DNA from 2 places in the Cohnella hongkongensis genome. Region 2 is predicted to be linked to the other one. Evidence: riboswitches for the same ligand, from Rfam matches in the RefSeq annotation. Region 2 holds a riboswitch; the other holds the start of a gene.
The links. A riboswitch is a leader RNA that binds a small molecule or an ion and turns the genes downstream of it on or off. The one in region 2 is predicted to bind cyclic di-AMP.
Positions count from the first base shown of each region.

Region 1: linked by a shared signal. The riboswitch ahead of ACFO3S_RS22680 (C40 family peptidase) and the one ahead of ACFO3S_RS20045 (ubiquitin-like domain-containing protein) in region 2 are both predicted to bind cyclic di-AMP.

Region 1 covers NZ_JBHSEP010000022.1:37,719-43,058, reverse strand. The annotation lists gene ACFO3S_RS22690 (M1 family metallopeptidase) at 1-1,828, shown strand, start outside; gene ACFO3S_RS22685 (hypothetical protein) at 1,840-2,655, shown strand; cyclic di-AMP (ydaO/yuaA leader) riboswitch at 2,872-3,013, shown strand; gene ACFO3S_RS22680 (C40 family peptidase) at 3,018-3,512, shown strand; gene ACFO3S_RS22675 (hypothetical protein) at 3,615-5,066, opposite strand; gene ACFO3S_RS22670 (RNA polymerase sigma factor) at 5,053-5,340, opposite strand, start outside.
Region 2 covers NZ_JBHSEP010000017.1:60,720-66,059, forward strand. The annotation lists gene ACFO3S_RS20035 (HD domain-containing protein) at 1-627, shown strand, start outside; gene ACFO3S_RS20040 (TatD family hydrolase) at 734-1,510, shown strand; cyclic di-AMP (ydaO/yuaA leader) riboswitch at 1,690-1,910, shown strand; gene ACFO3S_RS20045 (ubiquitin-like domain-containing protein) at 2,191-3,348, shown strand; gene rnmV (ribonuclease M5) at 3,526-4,077, shown strand; gene rsmA (16S rRNA (adenine(1518)-N(6)/adenine(1519)-N(6))-dimethyltransferase RsmA) at 4,083-4,958, shown strand; gene yabG (sporulation peptidase YabG) at 5,036-5,340, shown strand, end outside.

The sequences.
Region 1 (5,340 bases), on a different contig from region 2:
CGAGCCCGTCCCCGGACCGGACGTTCCGCAGAAGCCGCAGGCCGCTGTCCTCAGCAATCGCGTAACGGAATATCATATCGCCGTCTCGCTCGACGAGAGCCTCGGAACGCTCCAGGGGGAGCAAGTCGTGACCTGGAAGAACCCCGGCCGCAATTCCGTCTCGGAGATGTTTCTTCACCTTTATCCCAACGCGTTCTCGCCCGGAAGCACGTTCCTCCTCGAATCGGGAGGCAAGCTGAGGGGAGACAAAATGAAAAGCGGCAGCTACGGCGGAATGGAGCTGACCGCCCTGACGACCGAGGACGGGGAGACGCTGCTGCCCAGAGTTCATTACGTGCAGCCGGACGACGGCAACCGGAACGACCGCACCTTGGCCGCATTCCGGCTTCCCGAGCCGGTCAAGCCCGGAGACTCCGTCACGCTGCGCATGAAGTTCTCGGTTACGCTCCCCGACGTCTTCGCGCGGATGGGCAAGGCCGGTCATTTCGTCATGGCGGGACAGTGGTTTCCCAAAGTTCCCGTATACGAGACGACCGGCATGCGCGGTCGTAGCGCCGAGGGCTGGAATCTGCACCAATACCACGGAGATTCCGAGTTTTATTCCGACTTCGGCATCTACAGCGTGCGCATTGAGGTTCCGGACGGCTACAAGGTCGCGGCGACCGGCTTTCTCACGAAAACGCCGACCGTGGCCGGAGGGAGAAAGAGCTTCCAGTTCTATGCCGACGACGTGCACGACTTCGCCTGGTCGGCTTCTCCGGACTTCGTCTACGTGGAAGATTCCTTCTCATCGCCGGGCATACCGGGCGTTCGAATCAAGCTGTATCTGGATCCGCTCCATCAGCACCTGAAAGACCGCTACATGCATGCCGCCAAATCCGCGCTCGCCAAGCTGGGACAATGGTATGGAGAATACCCGTACTCCACCCTGTCCGTCGTCGTGCCTCCGGCCGACGGCAACGGCGCCGGGGGCATGGAGTATCCGACGCTCGTCACCGCGGCAGCGGCCCAGAACGACAACCCCGGCTACGAGCTGGAGCGAACGCTCGTCCACGAGATCGCCCACCAATATTGGTACGGGCTTGTCGCTTCCAACGAATTCGAGGAAGCTTGGCTCGACGAAGGCTTCGCGTCCTACACCGAGGATAAGCTGATGTCCAGCATTTACGGCGTTCTGCCCCATCACCCGATCGAAGCCAGCTATTTGACCCATCCGGAGCCGCTCGCCCTCTCGTCCTGGAAGTTCCGCTCTTCCGACGGATACGCCGAAAATGTCTACATGCGGGGCAAGCTTGTGCTGACCGCTATCGAGAAGCAGGTCGGCGACAAAACGATGAGCAAAATTATGCGGACTTATTTTCAGAAATATAAGTTCAGACATCCTTCCTTCTCGGACTTCCAGAGAGTCGTGGAAACGGTGACCAAGGAGAAGTGGACCGATTTCTTCCGGGCGTACGTCCTGCACGGCGAGATGGCCGACTATTCCGTAGAATCGATCCAGACAAGGAAAACGGATGCCGGATACGAGAGCGTCGTCCTTCTGCGGCGCAATGGCGGCAGTCCCGAGCCAGTGTCCGTCTGGCTGCAGTTCCGGGACGGACAGTCGGTTCGCAAACAGTGGGACGGCGTGCAGTCGCATATTCAATTGAAGCTCGAATCGGCGGCTCCGCTGCAATATGCGGTGATCGATCCCGGCAACCATATCGTGCTCGACAATCGCAAGTTCAATAATTATCTGAAGGCGGAAGTGCCGCCCGGGCAGCGTACCCGCTACGCGACCGGCATCGCGCAAATATTGGAAGGTTTGTTCGGATCATTGGCCTGGTGAGGGGGAAGAACATGCGCGAACGTCTAAAATTGGGATGGGACATGACCGTCAGGCATAAATATGTAGTGGTTCTCCTGTTCCTGTATCGCTTGCTGTGGGGTTTTTTCCTGTACCGGCTCGTCGACTCGATCGTAACGCCGGTGCTGGCGCGCTATCCGGACGAACATCCGAACTCCGACGCCGCCCATCTGTTCCTGATCGAAGCCCAGTTCCGCTTGATGAAAACGGATCTTGTCGACGACACGCTCTGGCTGCTGGGCGGAATGCTGCTGCTGCGGATGGTGCTCACTCCGCTGATCAACGCCGGCCTGTTCTATTCCTTCCGCTACTCCGCCGAGGAGGAGGGGACCCGGGTTTGGTCGGGAATACGCAGCGCCTGGAAGCCGGTCACCCTGCTGTACTGGATAGAGAACGCGTTGATTCTGCTCCCCGCCGCATGGCTGGTGCCGATGGCCAGGAACCGCTTCTTCTCCGGGCTTTCCCTGCCTCATTGGCTGATCGATCTGCTGCCGTATGCGGCGTCATGGCTGCTGTACGGGTTGGCCGTTCACCTCGCCTGCCAATTCATGCAGTTCGGCGCGGCGGCTCGGGAAGGCATTCTAAGCAGTCTGGGAGCAGCGTTTCGCCAAGCCCTCCCCCTGCTGGGAATCACTTTGGTTTTGCTCGGCATCGGTCTGGCAGTGTCGGCCGCCGCCTGGGCCGTCTCTCTGCTCTGGTCGGGTTTTCTCGCCGTGACGCTGCATCAAGCTTTTCACTTCGTGCGCTCCCTGTTGAAGCTGTGGACCTCCGCATCCCAGCATCAAGTATGGCGCGACGCGAAATCGTAAGCTTATCACGTCCCAACAATCGACAATATTTCTCCCCGGGACATTCCCCGGTTGCGCCGTCCTTCGGCCGCAACCGGGGTTTGGCGTTATAATCGGCGGGATAAATCCGGGACGAAAGGAGGGGGTGCGAGCCAAATGACGCTCCGTAGATTAAGGAATTCTAATATAGAAGATGCAGGAAATTCGTCACAATACCCGAATATATAAAGCTAAAGAAATCATAAAATGCCGAGTCTCCGTGAATCGGGGAACGGGGGAACCATCTTTTCGGGTGAGTTGGCTTTTGTACGCGAAGAAGCCATAGGGAACCTTCTACCGAACCCTTAAGCTAACCTCGTAGGCATTGGAAGGAGTCACCGGTTTTGCGCAAAGTTTCAGTCTTCTTGTTTGGCCTTGCTCTGCTCTTGGCATTCCAGGTCGGAAGCGTATTCGCCGATTCGAAGCTCGACAAGACGATCGAGCCGTTGATCGGATCGAGCTACAAGTACGGCGGAACGACACCGAAGGGATTCGATTGCTCCGGCTTCACCGGATACGTGTTCGAGCAGCTCGGCATCGATCTGCCTCGCTCTTCGCGGGACCTGTACAGCTGGGATAAGAGCAAGAAGATTTCCGACGATGACCTGCGTCCGGGCGATCTCGTATTCTATAATACGAGCGGCAACGGCGTCTCCCATGTCGGAATCTACATCGGCAACAACAAGTTCGCTCACGCCGCTTCCAAGGGCGTGACGATCACCTCGCTCGATGACAAATACTACGCCAAGCGTTATCTTGGGGCTCGCCGCTTTCTGGACGACGAGACCTACGAGAAGATCGCAACGGAGATCGAAGCCGAGGAGACCGCTAAGCAATAATCCTAAAGATGACAAAGGCCCGCCTATGGCGGGCCTTTGTTTAAGGGTTTCCTGTTTAACATAATGGAGCTTTTGTTCGCCTGGTGTGTTGAAATTTATAGTTTAAAGACCTTGTGATTTAACAGGTATTCGAGTGCCATTTATAATGATTGCTTTAACTTTGGTAACCTCTAAAGGTGCTTTCGTATCCCAACTTGAATTGAAGGTATGTTTATCAGGGTTTTGGCTTCCTCCACCACCTTCCAATGGGATAATACCGTCTGCTGTTTCAATTTCAAGCCGCATATCGCTGACCATGCAATTCTCGCCTTTATAGGTACCGATTACTTGTAATCCCAAAGGACTGAGGGTTATATATTCAAAAAGATGACCTTCCACTGAAATATCATTTTTCCATGTACGTAAATTGGAAGCTGTATCACTTAAATTTGCTGCCACCTTCCAGTTGCCTTCAACCCCGGAATAAACGGAACCCGTATAATAAAGAGTGTATTTTCTAAGATTATCTCGGTTTACAGGAAATACAAACTCTTCATATTTATACACAACGTCACCATAGTCGTTATTTTCAAGATCAAGAAGGTTATTTTTCTTATCGCTGAGAAATACCAAACTATAATCACTGGTGATTAAATTACCGTCGGGACCCTTTAGAGAAAGCATGGCATCAGTAGAACCAAACTCTTTTTTAAAAATTTTGCCTATCTGCACATGCAATTTTCCATTTATAATCCCGATATTTGAAACCCATTGGTCTTTTTCACCATGGGGCATGGAAGCATACTCCCCTGGCAGAAGCGCCTCTGTTAATGAACTGAGGTCGCTTGGCACATTACTGCCTCCCCAAATCTGTGCTTTTTCAATAGGAGCCGTTTCTACCTCTTCGATTCCTGCAAGGGATACGGAAATGGGTTCGTCTATATAGGCTTTTCCGTCAAAATAAATAAGGAAGCTGCCAAGCTCTAACGGATCTGCTAATGGTGTGTCTGGATCAGCCGTTATATTAAACTCATAATAAATGGTATTCGTATCTTTATTAAAATAAAGCATTTTTTGTTTCCATGACAGGCTGGCTGATAAAACTTCGTCTCCGCCTTTGGCTCCCTCTTTTGTTTGCGAACGCATTTTTACATGGAATCCGTCTCTAAAATCAGTCTGTTCCGTCAATCGGTTTTGGCCTGTTCTATCCTGAAGAGAGAGGTAAATAATCGCCTTATTTTCATATTTCTGCGCACCGATAACCTCCATGCGAATTCCTTTGTCCTCGCTATAGACCCCAACTGGTTCAACTATTTTTCCAAAATCAGGATTAAATCTTTCTATGAACCAATCCAAATTCCCTAAAGATGCAGCAGTTGCACTAGCAACTAATACGAACGACATCGCGATAGCTGCAATGGTTGATCTTGTCCACCGTTTGCGATGTCTAGAAGGCATACCGCCACGATCCTCATGCAATCGGCTTTTAACCCGATCGGCAAGTTTACTTGAATCGACTGTAATTTTGGATAACATTTCATGTATATGCTGTTCGTCCGTATCAAATTTGCTCATAGTTAGACTCCTTTCTACCATATTCAATATTAAAATATTTAACGATTTTATCTTTGGCCCGTTGATATTGTTTGCGTAATGCGCCTGGAGAACTTCCTGTAAGCTGAGATAGCTCCTCGTAACTCTGCCCATCCATAATCCGCCCATATAACAAGGCACGTTCCATAGGTTTAAGCTTCTGTAACGCACGAAGCATCTCATCACTCAAGCCTTTATCTATCTCCGGTAAAACGACTTCACTGCGAATATCATGAAAATATAGGATTTTACGCTT
Region 2 (5,340 bases):
AGATATCAGATGTATTGGCAGGTTTATTTTCACCCGGTCACCCGAAGCTCCGAGATTTTGCTGAAGCAGATTTTTCGCAGGGCGAGCGAGCTTCTGTCGTCCGGCTACGGGTTCGGCTTTATGCTGCCTCCGATTCGGGCGCTATTGTCCGGCTCCGTCACGCTGGAACAGTATTTGCGGCTTGACGAAGCGATGGTGCAGACGACGTTTGGCCAGTGGTCCGAGGAGAGAGACGAGCTTCTGTCGGATCTATGCCGGCGCTTCCTGGACAGGCGGCTGTACAAGTACGCTCCGCTGGTCGGGGAAGACCGCGAGTGGCTGGAGGACGTTCGCCGCCAGTGGCGGAGCATCGGACTCGATCCGTCTTATCATATGGAAGTCGATACGCCGGAGGATTCGCCTTATGACGTGTACAAGCCCGGAGCTCTTCCCGACGGGAAGGAGAAGCCTCCGATTCTGCTGCTAGACAAGCGGGAGCGGCTGACGGAAATCTCCGTTCAATCCGACATTATTCGCTCTATCGCGGGTCTGCATCGGGGCAACTATTACATTTATTATCCGGAGGAACGCGTCCTCCCCCACGCGCATCTGCTCAGCCCCGAGACGCGGGCGAGACTGTCTATATAATAGAAGGAAACGCATTGGAATCCCAAATTATGGCCGAACCGAGCGGGTTCATCCCGGACGGGCAAGCTTCGGCACCCACACCTGGTCAAAGGAGACATGCTGCGACATGCTTATCGACACCCATGCTCATCTGGATTCCCGCAAGTTCGACAGCGATCGTGAAGAAGTGATTCAGAGGGCGCTGGAGGCCGGCGTCGACACGATTGTGAACATCGGCTTTAACCGCGAGACGATTCCGACGACGCTGGAATTGGCGGAGAAATATCCGTTCATCTACGCCGTCGTAGGCTGGCACCCGACGGATGCCGTTGACATGAAGATGGAGGAGGATCTGGCCTGGATCGAGCGCTTGTGCACGGAGCATCCGAAAGTGGTGGCGATCGGAGAAATCGGACTCGATTATTATTGGGACACTTCGCCGAAGGACGTTCAGCAAGCGGTGTTCCGGGAGCAGATCCGGCTGGCCAGACGAATCGGCAGGCCGATCGTCATTCATAATCGCGACGCGCACGAGGATGTCGTCAAGCTGTTGAAGGAAGAACGGGCGAGCGAGGTCGGCGGCATCATGCACTGCTTCTCGGGCAGCTGGGAGACGGCCAAGCAATGTCTGGATATGAACTTCCATATCTCCTTCGGCGGACCGGTCACTTACAAGAACGCCCGCGTTCCGAAAGAGGTGTTGGAGCGGGTTCCGCTGGACCGATTGCTCATCGAGACGGATGCTCCTTATTTGACTCCTCACCCTCATCGGGGGAAGCGCAACGAGTCCGCTTACGTGCGTCTGGTCGCCGAGGCAGCGGCGGAAATTAAAGGCATTTCATGGCAGGAAATAGCAAAAATAACGAGCGAGAACGCTTGTCGTTGTTTTGGGATATCGAGATAATCGGAAGAATAGGGAGAAAAACGGACTGCCCCGAAGAAAAAACTGACTTTTGCTGCGGTTAATCCCCCGGTTCCACTTGATTTTCGTTCAAAACGGGCGAATTCGTCGAATGCGTCGTCTTTACACCGTTATTGCGCAGAGGTTATGATCTTCAACAGAAAGTTTGAATATGACATTCCTTTTCCAGTGCGCTTAATCTTCCGAAAGGGAGAGTGGGGGACCCAACGCGGCGACGATCAAGACAGGGCGTCCAATGCGGTCCGAGCAAATCTAGGGGTGAATACGGCAAGTGTCGGGAGGAGCGGCTCTATCTGAGTGACGCGCCGGACATGCAGCCGTTAGGGCGACTCTCTTTGCCCGAATCCGACAGCTAACCCCGCAAGCGTGATAGAGAGAGGTCACCCTCGTGCCGCTACATTTTTAAGCTTATTTCCAACCTGCGGAAGCCACGAAACAGATCCTCTGACTCGATGGCTTTTTTTGTTGCAAGCACAACCTCTTAGGGTACATGCTCTCATGTGAGTATTCTGAACTGGGGAAGGCGGCGCTTGACCGATCCGCCCGGAATTCGCGAAAGTTTCGGGTTTGTTCGCCAAGAGTCGTTAACCATTTTGGATTAGTCGCGTCAGACAAATTCATGCATTACAGTCGACGGCGGGGCTATGAAGGAGGAACGAGATATGGGCGCAATTCCTGTTCAGGAAACCCATGATCCACGACCGACCGGCAAGCTTTTCGCACTGCGTTGGAAGCATGAGTATTTGCGTGTAGCACTGTTAACCGCAATTCTCGTTTTTGCCGTCTCTATCATGTTCGTATCGTTGCTGGAGAAGGCGGCAACCAAGAGCATCACGGTAATCGACAACGGCGTATCGAAGGTCGTCTCTACGAAGACTTCGAACGTTCTCGGTTTGCTCGAGGAACAAGACATTTACATCGGACCTAACGATCGCCTTTCCATGGCGGCGACGGATTCCTTGGAGGAAGGCGGCCGGCTCGTCATCGATCGGGCGGTAGGCGTCGTCATCAAGGCCGATGGCAAGCAGCAAGTCGCTTATTCAAGCGAAGATACGGTCGGGGGAGTCATCGAATCGTTAAACCTTCCGTTGTCCGAGCATGACCGGGTCGTACCGGAGCTCGGCAGTCCGGTCCGCGAAGGGATGACCGTGTCGGTCGTCCGGGTGCATAAAGAGGTGATAGAGACCCAGCGCCCGATCGCGTTCCAGGTCGTAGAGAAAAAAAGCGCGGACCTGGAGGAAGGCAAGACGAAGATCGTCACCGAAGGCGAAAAAGGACTGGTCGTCTACAAAACCGAGAAGGTCTACGAGGACGGCGTTCTGGTCAGCGAGGAAATGGTCGAGAAGAAGGTGGCCAAGCCTGCCGTACAGCAGGTCGTCGCGATCGGCACGAAGAAGAAGTCCGAGGTGGCGCTGGCTTCGTACAGCGGACCGCCGAAGGAGGACGAGGCCAAAGTCGTGAAGCTCAACGGCAAGAGCGTCAAGGTCAGACGAATGCTGAGCAATGTGACGCTGACCGCCTATTCCGCCGATTTTGCTTCCACGGGCAAGTCCAAGGGAGACAAAGGCTACGGCATCACCCGATCCGGGACGAAGGTTCAGGAAGGGCGCACGATCGCCGTCGATCCTAAGGTGATCCCGCTGGGCTGGTGGGTGTACATCGAGGGGATCGGATTCCGCCGGGCGGAAGACACGGGCAGCGCCGTCAAGGGCAAGAAGATCGATGTTTATTACGACAGCGAAGCTTATGCCACCAAGTTCGGCCTTAAGCGCGGATATACGGTCTACGTGATCGGACCGGTCAAGCCCTCGGCGGACTAGCCGGTACGCGGCTTGTCCGCATCCATATCGCCTTGCCTCGGGAAGAGGCCCTTACGGGCTTCTTCCCGATTAGTTTTTTGCGGGGAATCGGCGGCGCAGGCGGTTCCGCACTTGCCCTTGTCCCGAAACTCGTATACGCTTGAAGGAATGTAGGGGTTAAAGGCGGAATGAAAACGAATGATTCGAGAAATGATTGTCGTGGAGGGGAAAGACGATACGACGGCGGTCCGGCGGGCTGTGGGAGCCGATACGATCGAGACGGGCGGTTCGGCGATCGGCGAAGATGTACTCGTACGCATCGAGCTGGCCCAAGCGCGCAGAGGCGTCATCGTGCTGACCGATCCGGATGCGCCGGGAGAGCGTATCCGCAAGATCGTCTCCGAGCGCGTGCCGGGCTGTAAGCACGCCTTCCTGACGAAGGACGAGGCGAGAGGCCGCCGGGGCATTGGCGTCGAGCATGCGTCGGACGAAGCGATCCGAAGGGCGCTGGAACGGGTTCGCGGACCGGAGACGGAGGACGGCGCGCCTGCGGAGATCGAATGGAACGACCTGCTGGAGGCGGGCCTGATCGTTCACGCTTCGTCGGCCAGCCGCAGAGAGCGGATGGGCGAGCTTCTCGGCATCGGGTATGCGAACGGCAAACAATTTTACAAGAGGTGCCTGATGTTCCGGATTACGAAGGCCGAGTTTGAAGCGGCGCTGGAACAGCTGGAACGGGAGGGACGTTAGACGACATGCAAGAGATCGCCACTTCGAATCGGACGCGCGAAATTATACGCAAGCACGGTTTTACGTTCAAGAAGAGTCTCGGTCAGAACTTCCTGATCGACGGCCATGTGCTAGACCGGATCATCGCCGCAGCCGAATTGGATCGAACGCGCGGGGCGCTGGAGATCGGTCCGGGAATCGGCTCGCTTACGGAGCGGCTCGCCCAAGCTGCCGGCAAGGTGGCCGCGGTGGAGATCGACCGGCGTCTGATTCCGATTCTGCAAGACGTCATGTCCCCTTACGAGCAGGTCAGCATCGTCCAGGGCGATATTCTGAAGACCGATCTCCGCCGGCTCTGGGAGGAGCAGTTCGCCGGGCTGGCGGGCGTCAGCGTCGTGGCCAACCTGCCCTATTACGTGACGACTCCGATCATTATGAAGCTGCTGGAGGATCGGCTGCCTATCGAGAACATCGTCGTTATGGTGCAGAAGGAGGTCGCCCTTCGGATGTCCGCCAAGCCCGGCGGCAAGGACTACGGAAGTCTGAGCATCGCCGTCCAGTACTACTGCGAGCCGGAGCTGGTATGCGTCGTCCCGGGCAAAGCCTTCATCCCCGAGCCGAACGTGGACTCGGCGGTCATCCGGCTGAGGCGCCGTTCGGAGCCGGCCGTGCGGGTGCCCGACGAGAAAAGTTTTTTTCGGGTTGTGCAGACGTCGTTCGCGCAGCGGCGCAAGACGCTGGCGAACAACTTGTCGGCATTGTCGGGCAAGGAGCGCAAAGCCGAGCTGGGCGATCTGCTCCGGGACGCCGGCGTTCAGCCCGAGCGCCGGGCGGAGACGCTGTCGCTGGAGGAGTTCGCTCGCGTCTGCGATGCGCTGACGCGCAGCGGCATGCTCGAGTAGCGCGAGCAAAACCGTCCTTCCCGGACGCGCACCCATCTTCTCATGGCTCCATAGGATAGACGGAGAGGTGAGTGCCCATGAAGCAGGGGGATCTAGTCGTACGAAAGTCCTACGGCGGAGACGTGTTGTTCCGGGTTGCGGCGTTCGCCGCCAAGCAAGCCGTACTTAGGGGAACGGATTTCCGACTGTTGGCGGACGCGCCGATCGAGGATCTTCAGACGGTGCGGAACCCCGACGAGCTCGGAGGAACGCGACAGGCGCGCATTAAGGCGCATGAATCGCTGCGCAGGATCAGCGAGGAAAGGACTCGGCAGACCGGAGGCGCCGGCTTTATGGCGGCGCTGGACGACCGGAGACAGCCGTTCTTCGAAATGCCGGGCAA